2 regions of the Priestia sp. YIM B13491 genome follow, and region 1 is predicted to be linked to the other one. Evidence: riboswitches for the same ligand, from Rfam matches in the RefSeq annotation. Region 1 holds a riboswitch; the other holds the start of a gene.

Evidence for each region. Region 1 has a riboswitch for cobalamin ahead of ACFX4E_RS21075 ((2Fe-2S) ferredoxin domain-containing protein). Riboswitches for the same ligand answer to the same signal wherever they lie in the genome.
Region 2: linked by a shared signal. The riboswitch ahead of metE (5-methyltetrahydropteroyltriglutamate--homocysteine S-methyltransferase) and the one ahead of ACFX4E_RS21075 ((2Fe-2S) ferredoxin domain-containing protein) in region 1 are both predicted to bind cobalamin.

The regions. Positions count from the first base shown of each region.
Region 1 is NZ_JBHZOR010000006.1:123,484-131,286, forward strand. Features, by position in the region: gene ACFX4E_RS21050 (cobalt-precorrin-5B (C(1))-methyltransferase) at 1-852, opposite strand, end outside; gene ACFX4E_RS21055 (precorrin-8X methylmutase) at 856-1,503, opposite strand; gene cobK (precorrin-6A reductase) at 1,509-2,276, opposite strand; gene ACFX4E_RS21065 (sirohydrochlorin chelatase) at 2,273-3,184, opposite strand; gene cobJ (precorrin-3B C(17)-methyltransferase) at 3,203-4,825, opposite strand; gene ACFX4E_RS21075 ((2Fe-2S) ferredoxin domain-containing protein) at 4,839-5,219, opposite strand; cobalamin riboswitch at 5,322-5,501, opposite strand; cobalamin riboswitch at 5,620-5,798, opposite strand; gene ACFX4E_RS21080 (hypothetical protein) at 5,946-6,104, opposite strand; gene ACFX4E_RS21085 (M42 family metallopeptidase) at 6,457-7,494, opposite strand; gene ACFX4E_RS21090 (cation:dicarboxylate symporter family transporter) at 7,602-7,803, opposite strand, start outside.
Region 2 is NZ_JBHZOR010000003.1:650,286-658,088, reverse strand. Features, by position in the region: gene ACFX4E_RS14570 (sugar porter family MFS transporter) at 1-200, shown strand, start outside; gene ACFX4E_RS14565 (metallophosphoesterase family protein) at 459-1,334, shown strand; gene ACFX4E_RS14560 (hypothetical protein) at 1,864-2,115, shown strand; SAM riboswitch class I at 2,195-2,305, shown strand; cobalamin riboswitch at 2,385-2,573, shown strand; gene metE (5-methyltetrahydropteroyltriglutamate--homocysteine S-methyltransferase) at 2,723-5,017, shown strand; gene ACFX4E_RS14550 (acetate uptake transporter) at 5,160-5,777, shown strand; gene ACFX4E_RS14545 (GNAT family N-acetyltransferase) at 5,922-6,422, shown strand; gene ACFX4E_RS14540 (hypothetical protein) at 6,598-6,732, shown strand; gene ACFX4E_RS14535 (helix-turn-helix transcriptional regulator) at 6,920-7,120, shown strand; gene ACFX4E_RS14530 (hypothetical protein) at 7,278-7,442, shown strand; gene ACFX4E_RS14525 (DUF5301 domain-containing protein) at 7,474-7,803, shown strand, end outside.

The DNA of each region.
Region 1 (7,803 bases):
AAAATCAATGGGTGCACTTTTTGAATGAACCATCATAACGCCCTGCGCGACTTTTGAAAACTTTCCCATCATGCCTACGAGCGACACTTTTTTCATTCCTTGCTTTTTACATTGTTTTAACGTAAATCCAACAAAATCTCCCATTTCGATAAATGCTTCTTCCGGAAGTTCAGGGAACTGTTTCATTCCATACTTTTCGCTTCGGCCCCCTGTCGTAATGACAACGTGCTCACAGTTACTCGCTTTAGCAACGCTGATGGCCTGAACGATACTTGCTTTATAAGCAGCTGTCGAGAACGGAACGACAATCCCCCGCGTCCCCAGTATCGAAATGCCTCCTAAAATACCTAGACGCGCATTTAATGTCTTTTTCGCCATTTCTTCTCCTTCAGGAACCGAGATGACAATCTTAACGCCTTTTTGTATATTGTATTGGGCTAGAAGCTGTTCAGCCGTTTCTTTCAGCATCTTTCTTGGAACAGGGTTAATGGCTGCTTCACCGACAGGAACTGGGAGACCGGGCTTTGTCACACGCCCTACTCCCACTCCTCCATCAATGATAATGTCTGCACCATTACACCACGAAACTTCAGAAATAATCAGCGCTCCGTGCGTGGCATCGGGATCGTCTCCAGCATCTTTAATGATGCTGGCTACAGCACTGCTTGTGCGATACTCGCATTCTTCAAGATGAAACGTAGCAAAGCGGCCGACAGGTAGGTAAATCGTTGACTCATCTTGCACTTCTCCTGAAATTAGCGTAAGCAGAGCTGCTCTCGTAGCTGCCGTTGCACAAGCGCCCGTCGTATAGCCTTCTCTGAGTTTCTTAGGTTCTTTTGGTACTTCCTTCATGCGTTACACCTGATCTGCAAGAATTGAAATTGCATTTAATGCAGCAACCGTTACCGTACTGCCGCCTTTTCGCCCGATGTTTGTAATAAACGGTACGTCAAGTTTTGCAAGTTCTTCTTTAGATTCAGCTGCTGAAACAAATCCTACCGGCAGACCAATAACAAGCCCAGGCTTCGCTTCTCCTTCTTTAATCAAACGAATTAATTCAAGTAAAGCTGTGGGTGCGTTCCCAATTGCAAAAATTCCACCGTCTGCTTCTTTGATGGCTTTTCGCATCGAAATAATTGCACGCGTTGTATTTAAGCGCTTTGCTTCTTCCATTACGTCCGGATCCGAAATATAAACTTTGATTTCACCGCCGTGTTTTTCAATTCTCTGCTTGTTTGTTCCTACTTGCACCATTTGTACATCTGCAACTACTTGCTTGCCGCTGCGAATAGCTTTAATTCCTGCTTGAATCGCATCTGGATGAAACAGCATGCTGCGCCCAAGTTCAAAGTCTGCAGACGCATGAATTACGCGCTGAACAATTGGGTACTGTTCGTCTGTAAACGGATGAGGCCCAAGCTCTTCTGTAATCATCTCAAAACTTTTTCCTTCTATTTGCTGAGGCTGAACAGTTAACGGTTTAAATTCTGTACGAAAATCCATCTCAATCAACTCCTATTTTGGTTTACTAAAGCATGAACCACTTCTTCAAAAGTGGAATACACGGTTCCATACTCAATTTTCGGTCGCCCAATCATAATAATATCTAAGCCTAACTCTTTAGCTGCTTCCACTTTTTCATCCACAGATCCAACTTTTCCGCTTTCTTTTGTGACCATGACCGTCACTCCGTATTGCTTATACAGCGCTCGATCAAACTCTTTTGTAAACGGCCCTTGAATAGCAATAATATTTTTTTGCGGGAATCCCAATTGCTGGCACTTTTCCATATTATCCAGCCTTGGAAGCATACGAGCAACAAGCCGTACATCTGAAAGAGGAAGCAGCTTTTCTGTAAAAACCTGCAGCGTTTTGCTGCCTGTTGTGAGCATAATAACTCCTTTTTTCACAGCTGCTACTTCTGCTGCTTCTTCATACGTAGAAACCATTGTCATATTATCATAGGTAAAAGCCTGCGAAGCCCGCTCATAGCGTATGTAAGGAATCGCTGTTTCAGCAGCTGCGCCGATAGCATTTTTAGACGCTTCTTCCGCAAAGGGATGACTTGCATCCACAATAGCTTTTACACGATGTTCGTTTACAAAATCCATCATATCTTCTTTTGTGAGACGTCCAATTTTCACTTTCACTTCTGCACGCTGTAATTCGATAGCTGCGTTTTCGGTTACAACCGTTGCCGTAACCTCATGACCTGCTTTTTTCACTTGCACGGCTAATGCACGTGCATCGCTAGTTCCGGCTAACAATAAAATCATTTTAGCCCGCCGACCTTATCTTCATGGTGGTCGTGGTCATGATGGTGATCGTGGTGATGGTGTCCGTGATCATGGTCATGATCGTGATGATGATGGTGATCAATATGCTCCATAATGCCGAGGCGATATTGACACGTATCGCAGTTCATTTTCACTTCACCTTCTAATCCTTCTTCAGCACGTTCTTTTAAAATTGTCTGCAGTTTTGGGTGAAAACCGAAATAGCCGGCGAGCTTAAACTCAATGTTTTCATGCTGCATTTTATACTGCGTCACCATTTCTTCCAAACGCTTAATTAGTACTCCTGTAAATAAGAAATACGGGAGAATAACCACTTTTTTAGCGCCTAGTTTTAAACATCGCTCTACCCCTTCATCAATCAGCGGAGCAGTTACGCCCATAAAAGAAGTTTCAACGATTTTATAGTTTGTTTTTTCCCAAAGAAGGCGCGTAATTTTATATAAATCACTGTTTGCATCAGGATCACTTCCTCCTCGCCCTAAGACGATAACAGCCGTGTCTTCAGCTGGAGTTTCTAAATTCTCTCCTGATTCTTGTAATCTCGTTTTTAAAATTTCAAGGACTTCTTCATGAACGCCAATGGGACGTCCGTATACGAAGTTTACGTGTGGATATTTTTCCTTAGCTTCATCTATAGCCGCCGGAATATGTATTTTAGAGTGGCCCGCAGGCAAGAGCATAATTGGAATTACAACTACATCTTGTGCTCCTTTTGCCACACATGTATCAATGCCTTGACTTACATTTGGGCGTTCAAATTCTAGAAAACACGTTTCTACTAAAATAGATGCGTCCCAATCATGCTTCATAGTCGAAATAAATTCGCGAATTTGATCGTTCCCTTCAGGATCTCTGCTTCCATGACCGACAAATAAAACTGATTTCATATAATGCCCTCCCATTTTTTAATCTCCACACGGAGCTGGTTCTACTTTTATTTTTGGTGTTATATCTTGATAGTCGAATCCATAAACGTTCTTCACACGCTTAAAGAATTTATGAAACCGCTCATTAGGATGACCTTTTTCTTTATATTCATGGACAATGTTCTCCACTATTTCAACAATGTCGTCAGGCGCTATACCTTCCGCCACAATTTGACCTGAATGCGCATTGCGTCCAACCGTTTTAGCTCCTAAAAATAAATCAAACGCACCTTTTCTATAGACAATGCCGATATCTTCTTGAACAGCGCCATAGCAAGCCATACCGCATCCATTAATACCAAGCTTCAGCTCTTTTGGCATGTCCATTCCCCCGAGGCGTTTTTGTAATTCTTCCGTATGTGGAATAGCATCGCTTTTTTCTCCGTCACAAAAATCACACGCTTTAATTGTGAACACATCTCCGACCGGAGATAGTAAAAAGGAAGCTGCTTGGAGCTTTTTAATAATCACATCTGGCTGAGCCGTTGGGATTTGCAGTTTGATTTGATGGTCAGGTGTATACTCCATCGTACCTTTTTCACCAACAACTTCTGCTAGTGTTGTCATTTGAACAGGCGTGAATTTCTTATTGGCAAGTCCTGGACTAACCGCCACTTCGAAAATAGACTGTACTGGCTGACGTACGACCGCAGAAGTAGGTTCACCTAAAATTGCTTGAAGCGCTTCTTCTGCAAGAGCTCGTGAAGTTGCTGTTTCTTCTGTTTTGGTCTGAATTGCTTCAATAGTCGAAGCTGTTTGCTTTACAGTCTCTTCTTGATCGAGAGCCCATGGTTCTGCTTCTTTTCGAAGTCGCTGATGCGGTCTTAGCGGCTGCTCCGTTTGGTTGAGGGTATATTTTCGCTGATATCCGCGCGGTGTAATCATTAAATCGTCGTAAAAGAACGTAGATGAATTTCCGACAACAACGGTAGTCAGCATGCCAATTTCATGATTTAACATGTCTTTTAAGTTGGTCATTACGACTTCTTCACGGTCACGATAAGCGCTTTTCACAAGACCAACAGGCGTATCAGGGGAACGATACTTTAATAGAATTCTTTGCGCTTCAACAATTTGTCTTGTTCGTCTTCCGCTCTTTGGGTTGTAAAAAGCCACTACAAAATCTGCTTGTGCAGCTGCTTCAATTCTTTTTTCGATTAGCTCCCAAGGCGTAAGGTGGTCACTTAAACTAATTGTACAAGCATCGTGCATCACGGGCGCTCCAAGGAGAGATGCGCATGAATTGATAGCCGAAATGCCAGGAATTACTTCCAGCTCTACGCCCGTTTCTTTTTTCCAGCCTTTTTCAATCAACACTTCATACACAAGGCCTGCCATTCCGTATACTCCCGCATCTCCGCTCGAAATGACAGCTACGGTTTTTCCTGCTTCAGCTTGCTTTACAGCTTCCTGTGCACGGCTTACTTCTTCGGTCATTCCCGTACTAATAATTTGCTGATTCGTTAACAGTCCTTGAATTAATTCCACATAGGTTTTGTAACCGATGATCATATCACTTTCTTGAATGGCTTCTCTTGCTCGCTGTGTAATATGTTCAAAGCTTCCCGGCCCAAATCCAATAACTAAAAGTTTACCTTTCATGCTAGCTCCTCCTTTATGCGTTACTTTTTACTTTGTCAATTCCTTCTATGGAGTCACTGTTTTCCGGAGAAACGAAACCATTTTGATCATATTCATAAATAAGCGATTCCTTTATACTGCAGCCTCCTGCTAAATGTTCTTCGACAATCCGATGAGCCACGGTTTCAGTGACCTGCTTGTACCAATCTCCTGAAGGATAGACGATAGCTACAGGAGCATCTTTGCATCGTCCGTTACAACGTGTACGCGTTGTATGAACCGTTTCATCCAAATCCAGTTCTGTCACTTTATTTCGAATAGCTTGCGTGGCTTCTTCTCCACCTTTTCTCATACAGCTGCTTCCATTACAAATCAATACGTGATGTTTTGTTCCATTTAAGTTCCACGTCGTCACACTCATTCGCTCCTTTACTAAAAAAAGCGCCTCTATCAATGATAGAGGCGCAGAAAAATTCAAACTAAGTTTTTGCACTTCCACCTATATCCCGTAGGGTAAGCTTCGCATTAGAAAAAGGCTGGTTTCCTGACTTCGATTCATCACTTGATTGCGCCTTCCCGAATACAGTGGCATATGCAATCAGCTCATCTTCACAGTGGCGGGTACCGCGCTGGCTTCACACCAGACTTCCCATTTAACGCAATGTGGACATTGCGCACCTTTTTTGCACGATATGTAGTTTTGCGATACGAGAAAAACCCGCTTCGCTAATATGCGAGCGGGTAAAACGTCAGAATAAGAGTGTACACGAATGCCACTTTAAGCCAACGTTTCCCTTCCCGCTCCCCGGAGAAATAGAAACTTCACAATAAAGACAGGTCTCCTGACTTGTGTATCATTCTACTTGAGAACCTTCCCGTGATTTTTCCACAGTGGTTATACTCGTTCGTCCACACTTACAGTTGCGGGGGCAGTACTGGTCTTTCACCAGTTTCCCTATTAAGCCTTCTTGGCATCTTTACTGTTGCTGTTTGATATATATGAACCTTTTAAACTATCAGAATAATAGAAGTAACTACCATATCATAGCGTACATTTTTTTTTATTTCAACTCTATTCTTTTTATAGGATATAAAGAGCCATAAAAAAACAAGAGCAAAAAATCAGCTCTTGTTTTTCTACTTATATAGCTACCAATGTTAAATGAGGATCATTATAATACACGACTTCTGAAAGAACTTTACAGCCATTTGTTTTGGCAAAAGCTTCTCTCGCCTGCTTTTCAGTTTCAAATTCAAACATTTTCATTTCTTTTCCAGCATATACCGTCAGTACCCACATGAAAAGATTCGCCTCCGATTATTGTAGTGATCGCTATATCCACATTATGACGAAACCATTTCCTTTTGAAAACCCATTCTACAAAACTTGTCACAAGAAACTTTTAAAAATTTAAAAACATTTTAACTTCTGTAAATGAACAAAATGTACAAAAGGTTTAAGCAGTATTGTACCTTTTTAAAAAGGTGCTTTTTTAACCAACTGTTGATTCACCAGTAAAAAAATATATAGTATTTATAAAAAAAAAGAAGCCAGACAGCCGGCTTCTTTTTTAAGAAAGGAAAGAACAGACATCACAATCCCGTTCTGTTCTTTCCTTTGCATAAAAATACACTAATTAAATATCCCTTTCTTAAAGCAGAATCATGTTCGACTGAACATAGTAATAGAGAAGCTTATACGTATGATTCAATGAATCTTGATGCGTTCTCTCAAACGCATGAGAAGAATCAATTCCTGGACCAATCAAGCCGTGTACGATATCGTGTCCGGCACGAATAGCAGCAGAAGCATCTGATCCGTAAAACGGATAAATATCTAATTTGTACTGAATATCATGCTGCTTAGCTAGCTCCACTAAATGCTTTCTCAAACCGTAATGATATGGGCCGCTTGAATCTTTTACACAAATAGACACGGTGTATTCATCAGTAGATTGTCCATCTCCCATAGCACCCATATCAACCGCTAAGTATTCTACTGTTTGAGGCGTAATGTTCGAATTTCCTCCGTATCCAATTTCTTCATTATTTGAAATGAGAAAATGCGTAGTGTATGGCAGTTCGATCTGTTCTTCTTGAATTATTTTCATGAGCTGAAGCAATAAAGCTACGCTTGCTTTATCATCGAGATGACGAGATTTAATAAAACCGCTTTTTGTTATTTCTACACGAGGATCAAACGAAACAAAGTCGCCGACTTCAATTCCAAGACTGCGAACATCTTCTGCGCTATGTACTTTTTCATCCAATCGAATTTCTATATTTTCTTGATTCCGCTCAGCTTTCCCTGCATCTTTATACACATGAACAGATGTTTGATGCATAAGGATGGTTCCTTTAAATACTTCTCCTGATGAAGTTTCAATTTCACAATATTCTCCTTCAATAGAATTGTAGCGAAACCCTCCAATCAGGTCGATTTTCAGACGTCCACTCGGTTTGATTTCTTTTACCATAGCACCTAATGTATCGACATGAGCCGTCAGCATGCGGTGGTGATCTGTATCTTTACCGGGAATAGTAGCGACTAAGCCCCCTTTTCGATTGCGATACGTTTGAATATTTAGCTCTTTTACATAGTCTTCGACAAATGAAATTACCTTTTCTGTATTTCCAGAAGGACTGGGAATCGAAACAAGCTTTTTAATTAACTGAACAGTTTCCGTCATTATGACACTTCCTTTGTCTCTCATTTCTTTTATTTTACCATATGTTTCAAAAAAGATAACAGGCAGCTCCAAACAAAAAAGCCGGGCATCTGCCCAGCTTTTTTGTTTTAAGCTATGTTTGATTTCTTTAATTCATTTGTGTAATTTAATGATTTTTGCTTATCAAACTCGCCTTCAGACTTGGACATTACAATAGCAGCTAAAGCATTTCCTACTACGTTAACTGTGGTACGCATCATATCAAGAATGCGGTCAATTCCTGCAATAAATGCCATGCCTTCAAGAGGGAAGCCCATAGATTCAAGTGTA
Region 2 (7,803 bases), on a different contig from region 1:
TGTTCCCAATTTTAGCTGATCAGTTTAGTTTGGGCGTTATCTTTTCAACGTTCGGGATCATTTGTATTCTCGGATTATTCTTCATACGTTTTGTAGTTGTTGAAACAAAAGGACGCAGCCTAGAGCAAATTGAAACGGACATGGCAGCTCGGTCTGCAAGGAAGTCTTTAAGTCCGGTTGAGCGTAATAAGTACGTTTGATTATGGTGAACGCTCAACTTGTAAGAACCCTTTGCTATCTCAGCAAGGGGTTCTTTTTTAGATTAGTAGGATTCTAGCTTTTATGTTGTCCTATCAGTGCTTAACAAAATAAAAGGATAGATAGGCTATGGAAACTAATTTAAATGTGCGTTCTGCTTACAAGAAGGTAGTGACCTTCATCAACAATTTCTCATATAAATAAGTAAGCTTGTTTACTTTTAACTAAATTTATTTATTAATAGGGGGATTAACTAGTTGATGAATTTGACGCTTCATGAACGTTCTGAAAAGTTATTAAAGCAAAGAATTAAACAATTAAACCCGAGAGATCCATTTAACTTTGTTTTTATGGGCGACAGCAGAGGTGACGGACCAAACGATAATTGTTACACGATGAGCGGTGAATTTGAGCTTGTGTTAAAAAAGGCGGTAGAATTGAACCCGCTGTTTATTATTCATGGGGGAGACACCGTCTATACAGGGAAAAAAGAGTATTTGGAGCATTTTGTTAAAGTTGTTGAAAAAATCGCACCAAACATTCCTATGTTTGTATGCGTAGGGAATCATGATGAATTAAACCTTGAGGAAAGCAACCTAGAAAACTTCAGAGCTACTATCGGAAAAGTACACTGGGTCATCGATATTCCTGTCTTCAACTTCCGATGCATCGCACTAAATAATATTATCAGTCCCAAGAATAAAATATATGGATTTACAGATAGAGAGCTGAATTATTTAGAGCAGCAGCTGGAGGATGCTCCTCGTAATACCGTTTTAGCTATGCATGCCCAGCCAAATATTGGCCGGTGGACAAACCTTGAAGGGTTTCCTGTAACGACTACTCAAAGTCAAGAATTTTTTGATTTAATTCAAGAACACCGCGTGAAAAAAGTGTTAGTCAGCCACGTGCATGCGTATGACGAGCAGTTTATTAGAAAAAACAGAAACGGGTCGTTTACGCTTGGAAGAGGCACTGATTTTGTATTGTCAGGAGGCGCCGGTGCCCCCCTTGATTTTGAGCCGCCTTTAATTTTAAACAATTATAATTTTACGGAGTTTTTTGTAAGCAGGTACGACATTTTAGGACCTCTTCTTTGGAAGGATTTTGGACGACCTCGAAGAAATTGTTTGTAAAAACAAGAAAGTAGAAAGCTAGGTTCAAAAAAAGAGGCTGGAACAAAAGGGTTTTAGACGAAGTGAAACGAATCATCGATCAAGATGTGTGATTAGTGGTTCGTTTTTTGGTTAGGGTAAACGTAGGTTTCATGTGTATAGGTCTTTCTAGCAGGTGATTGGAGGACAAGACGAAGACTCCCGCAAAAATCGAAATCTCGTACGGAAATCAACTGCGTTGTCACAAGGGATTCAGCTCATGTATCCCATTTGCCTTTAGATTGAATTCATTTCGTTATGTCTCAACCTCTTTTGGAAAAATGTGCATAACTCTTAACGAAACCTTGTAGCAGAAGGCTAAGTCAAACGTTATAATAGATAATGAATGATGATATATTCTCTATATTTGTCATATATTTGTATTACATATGTAATTAAAGAAAAACATTCACTTGATATACTGTTTAATGACTTAACTTTATCTTAACATTTACAGTGAAATGCCTGCTTATAGAGGCTTAGAACATACACAGCAAATGGAGGAGCAATCATGGCAAACGAAAAGATGCAAGAAGGACTTGATCGTTTTATCAAGGAAGATTTAAATGACCTTTTAGGTAGACTGTTCCCCTTAATGGACCGGGAGTGTGCCGAAGAAAAAAGAAAGCTTATCGAAACAGCGGTAGAGTATATCTATTCGTCAGGATATCACCAGGGAGCAAAAGATTTAATTGAAACACATCGAAAAGATGATTACAAATTGTTAAGGCAAAAATTAGCGTCAGCACCTCCTGAAAACTGATTTTTTAAAAATTTTTTTGACAACATAAATCTAAGGTGTTAAAATGACTCTACATTCAAAATATTATAAACAATTAAAACTCTTATTGAGAGAGGCGGAGGGACTGGCCCTGTGAAGCCCGGCAACCATTTAACATTCTTGTTGAAAAGGTGCTACATCCTGCAAAGCGTACAGCTTTGAAAGATAAGAGAGGATTTCATAGATACTATGCCTCTCTATTCGTGATAGAGAGGCTTTTTATTTTATGTGAATATGTTTTGAATGAACAATTTTATAAAAATGCATCAGGTGCTGTGTAACGAATGTACGCAGCTTAAAAGGGAAGACCGGTGAAAAGCCGGCGCGGTCCCGCCACTGTAATGGGGAGCAACTTATTAACCACTGTTTCATGTTGAAATGGGAAGGGATAAGAAGCGATGAACCTAAGTCAGGAGACCTGCCTGTTGTATGCACTTAAGCTCTACGGGATATAGAGAGGAGTGAGGAATACGTGTTGAGAAAAACAGGCTATCTCAACTTTAGTTAAGTATGCGTATCATCTCTCTTTTCATTTCGAAAAGAGAGATTTTTTAGTTTACCGATAAAAAATATACAGGGAGTGGAAAAAATGAGCAGTGTAAAAAGTTCAAACTTAGGTTATCCAAGAATTGGTGAAAAACGAGAATGGAAAAAAGCGCTTGAGCAGTTTTGGGCAGGAAAACTAGAGAAAGATATCTTTCTGCAGGAAATTGAATCTCTTCGTCTAGGGCATCTGAAAAAACAGCGTGATGCAGAAATTGAATTGATTCCAGTCGGCGATTTCAGTTTATACGATCACGTGCTAGATACAGCGACTATGTTTGGTCTAGTGCCAAAGCGCTTTGATTATGACGGAGGACCGGTATCGCTTGAAACGTATTTTGACATCGCCCGAGGAACAAAAGGTGCGGTAGCCTCTACGATGACAAAATGGTTTAACACAAATTATCACTACATCGTACCAGAGCTTGAGGAATGTACGCCGTCTCTTGTAGAAAATCGCCCGCTTCAGTTTTACAAAGAAGCAAAACAGAAGCTGAATATTGAAGGCAAGCCCGTGATTTTAGGTCCAGTAACATTTGTGAAACTGTCAAAAGGATATAAAAAAAATGAGTTTAAAGAAATAGTTGAACAATTTGTTCCTCTGTATGCGACTATTTTAGCTGAGCTTCAGGCAGAAGGAGTAGAGTGGGTACAGATAGATGAGCCGATTTTATCTACAACGCTATCAAAAGAAGACCTGGCACTTTACACAGAAGTCTATCAAACTTTGAAGGAAGCGGCACCGAATGTAAAAATCATTTTGCAAACGTATTTTGACAGCGTTGATCACTACAAAGAAGTTGTGTCTCTTCCTGTTGAAGGAATCGGTTTAGACTTTGTGCATGACCGAGGCGAAAATCTCACGGCTCTTAATAAATATGGTTTTCCGAGTGATAAAGTGCTGGCAGCAGGAGTGATTGACGGACGAAACATTTGGCGTGAAAATTTGGACGAGCAGCTTTTAACGATCAGTGAAATTGAAGAAGCCGTATCAAAAGATCGTTTGATCCTGCAGCCTTCATCAAGTCTACTACATGTTCCTGTCACGGTGAAAAATGAAGAGACGATTGATCCAGTATTGAAAAATGCGCTCTCTTTTGCAGATGAAAAGCTGAAGGAAATTACGCTGTTAACAAAAGCGGCGCAGCAAGGAAAAGAAGCAATAGAAGAAGGAATAAGCGTAAGCAAGCAGGCAATTCAAGCATTAAATGGATCATCTTTTCGAAATCATCAAGACGTGCAAAAAGAGCTGAAGCAGCTGCACAGCTATAAAGCAGAGCGACAAGCGCCGTTTGACGTGCGTCAGCGCGTTCAGCAAGAAGCGTTTCAACTGCCGCTTCTTCCAACGACAACGATTGGAAGCTTTCCGCAAACAAAAGAAGTGCGAAAAGAGCGTCTAAAATGGCGTAAAGGCGAGTTAAGCGATGAAGCATATGAAGCGTACATTAACGAGGAAATAAAAAAATGGATTGAAATTCAAGAAGACATCGGCTTAGATGTCCTTGTGCACGGAGAGTTTGAGCGTACGGATATGGTCGAATACTTCGGTGAGAAATTAGGAGGCTTTCAGTTTACGAAGTTTGGCTGGGTGCAATCTTACGGTTCTCGCTGCGTGAAGCCGCCGCTTATTTACGGAGATGTATCGTATGAGCAGGCGATGACGATCAAAGAAACGGTCTACGCACAGTCTCTAACCAATAAGCCGGTTAAAGGAATGCTGACGGGTCCGATTACGATTTTAAACTGGTCGTTTGTGCGTGATGATATCCCGCGCTACGACGTGGCAAATCAAATTGCGCTTGCTCTTAGAAAAGAAGTAGAAGCACTTGAAAGTCAGGGCATTTCAATGATTCAAGTAGATGAACCGGCGCTGCGTGAAGGATTGCCGTTAAAACGAGAAAACTGGAACAGTTACTTAAATGCTGCGGTGTATGCATTTAAACTAGCGACGGTATCGGTGCAAAACGAGACGCAAATTCACACGCATATGTGCTATTCGGAATTCGAAGAAATTATTGATGCGATTAAAGCGCTGGATGCCGACGTGATTTCTATTGAAACATCTAAAAGCCACGGCGAATTAATTTATGCGTTTGAAAAACATACGTATAATCAAGGAATTGGACTTGGCGTATATGATATCCACAGCCCGCGTGTACCGAAGCTTGAAGAGCTTCAGCGAAACATTGACCGTGCTCTAAAGGTGCTTGATCCTGCATTATTTTGGATTAATCCCGACTGCGGCCTTAAAACAAGAGGAATCAGCGAGACGGTTGAAGCTTTAAAAGTGATGGTTGAGTCTGCAAAACAAACCAGAAAAAATTTATTACAAAACGTTTAATAATAAGAAATTAAAGGACAAGCAGTGTAACCGCTACACTGCTTGGTCTTATGGGATTTTAAAAGGCCAAAAATATCCATTGACACTTCCCGTACATTTTTGTATCTTTTTAAAGGTGTTTTTAAAATCAGGGAGGTACAACATGAGTAACAACAGCACGCAGCACGTTAAAATTGTAACAGCGGATCCATCAGCGCTAGGTCTATTCGGACTTGCCATGGTAACACTTGTTGCATCGTTTCAAAAGCTTGGGGTAACCGATGGTGTTTCATTGGTATTGCCATGGGCGATTTTTTTAGGCGGAATAGGACAGTTAATCGCGTCTATGCAAGATTTCAAACATAATAATACCTTCGGCGCAACTGCTTTTGGTGCCTTCGGATTATTTTGGCTAGGTGTAGCTATGACATGGCTTATTCAGCTTGGAGCATTTGGGGAAGCGCTCGCAAAAGAAGCGGATCCGAAGCAGCTCGCATTTGCTTTTGTCGGCTACTTGATTTTCAGCGTTTTTATGACAGTTGGAGCAATGGGCACTCATAAAGTATTATTTATTATTTTTGTGTTAATTGATTTCTTATTCATTGGATTATCGCTAAGTACATTTGGTGTGGCATATGAATACACGCACTTACTAGCAGCAGTGTCAGAGCTATTGATTGCTCTGTTTTCATTCTATGGATCTGCAGCGGCTGTATTAAATACTCACTACGGTCGAGTTGTGCTTCCGGTGGGCAAGCCGTTTGGAGCATTTATCAAATAATCAAGATGTTAATTAAAAAGCGAACTAGGGTTGAATTCTGTATGATGCAGAGGTCAATCCTTTTTTGTTTGGGCATTTTTATATATAGTAGAAAGAGATAGTTATATGTAATAGAAGCTTTTAGAGAAAAAAGAGAAATACATAATGAGAGGAAACGTTTCAATGATTATAAGACAAGTGGATGAAAAAGATTTAAACCAATTAATTACGTTAGAAAACAAAGGCTTTACACCTGAAGAAGCTGCCTCAGAACATGCATTTATCACGCGGATCAACACCATTCCTGATACGTTTATCATCGCCCAAGAAAATGAAGAAATAATCGGATATGTGAACGGTCCCGTCATTTCAGCTCCGTTTATTACGGATGATTTGTTTGAAAAAACGATTTCGAACCCTGAGACAGGCGGTTATCAAAGCATTTTAGGAATTGTCGTAAATCCCAAGCATCATCACAAAGGAATTGCCAGTATGTTGCTAAGAGAGTTTGAAAAACAAGCGCGGAACAAACAGCGTTTAACGGTTACTTTAACATGTAAAGAAGAATTGATTCCGTTTTACGAAAAAAACGGATATATCAATCAAGGCGTTGCCGAATCTCAGCATGCAGGCGTGCAGTGGTTTAATATGAGTAAGAAGCTTTAACAAACAACGAAATAAAAAAGCACAAGCTTCCTTTAAGGAGTTTGTGCTTTTTTATATTAATTTCTGTGTAGTTATTATAAATATGTAAAAGTAAAGGTGGTATTGACATGAATAAGTACGGCTTTTTTATTGAGAGGGTGAACAGGTGTTTAATCTATTTCGTTGCTTCTAGCGGTTGATTGAAGGGCAAGGCGAAGACTCCTGCGGGAAAAGCGGCACAGGTGAGACCCCGCAGGAGCGAAAGCGACGAGGAGGCTCAGCGGCCGCCCGCGGAAAGCGAAGCCTTGCACGGAAATCAACGGCGGTGTAACAAGGGATTTATACTCAATCATTTTTCTCATTTTTTCGTCTTTAGACTGGATCAATCTCGTTATGTTTCAATCTCTTTTTTAGGTAGGTAAGAGACATTGACTTGTCAAACATATTTGACAGTAACAAGAAAAATAATATAAGATATGGATGTAAAAAGTTTTTTACATTTTAGAGATGAGTGATGAATGGTGGAAAATCGAATTAAAGAACTGCGTAAAAGCAAACGGATGTCTCAAGACGAACTGGCAAAAGTATGCGGCGTATCGAGACAAACGATTAATGCAATTGAAAACAATAAGTATGATCCAAGCTTAACGCTAGCTTTTCAACTTGCTACAGAGCTTGGAGCAACAGTAGATGAGCTGTTTTTATTTCATAAATCATGATGAGTTAGTTAAAAAGAGAAGGTAATGTGAAGTAGTGATCTTACTAGTAGAAGTTTTAACATTGCTGTAAGCTAAAAGCACCTAAGTAAACAGTAGATCAATATTACTTCTATCACTTTATAAAAAAGAGATTTACAGAGCAACGGTGGTGAAAGGAATGAAAAATCGAGCTGCCGGAGTAGCTCTTACAAGTACGGGCATGTTACTGTTGATGGTAACGTTAGTACTTCCTGTTCCGGGATTAACGTATAGTTTACTTGTAGGAAGCAGCATTGTACTAAAAGGCTGCGGAACAGGAGGAATAAAAAGGTGTATCACGTGAATGCAGCGTGATGTAGAAAAGGAGGTTCCTTTTGAAAAAAAGAACGATTATTATAGCTGCACTTTTATTTATTGTCGTATTTTATTTTACATATACCGGGAAAGCCTATCAGTTAAAAGACGTCATAAAAGTAGATGAAGCAAACGTTACGCGTATTGAAATAGATACGGACGAAGGAAAGCGTGTAGTAGACGATAAAAAGAATACGAAAGAGATCGTACACTCTTTGTCACAGATAGAAGTAAAAAAAAGCAAGGAGCTCGACCCAAAGTTTGACCGAGCTTACTGGGTAAAAATCGTTGAAAACGGAAAAGATGCGTACGGTTTAACGATTTACGATGATGATTACATAAAAGCGTTT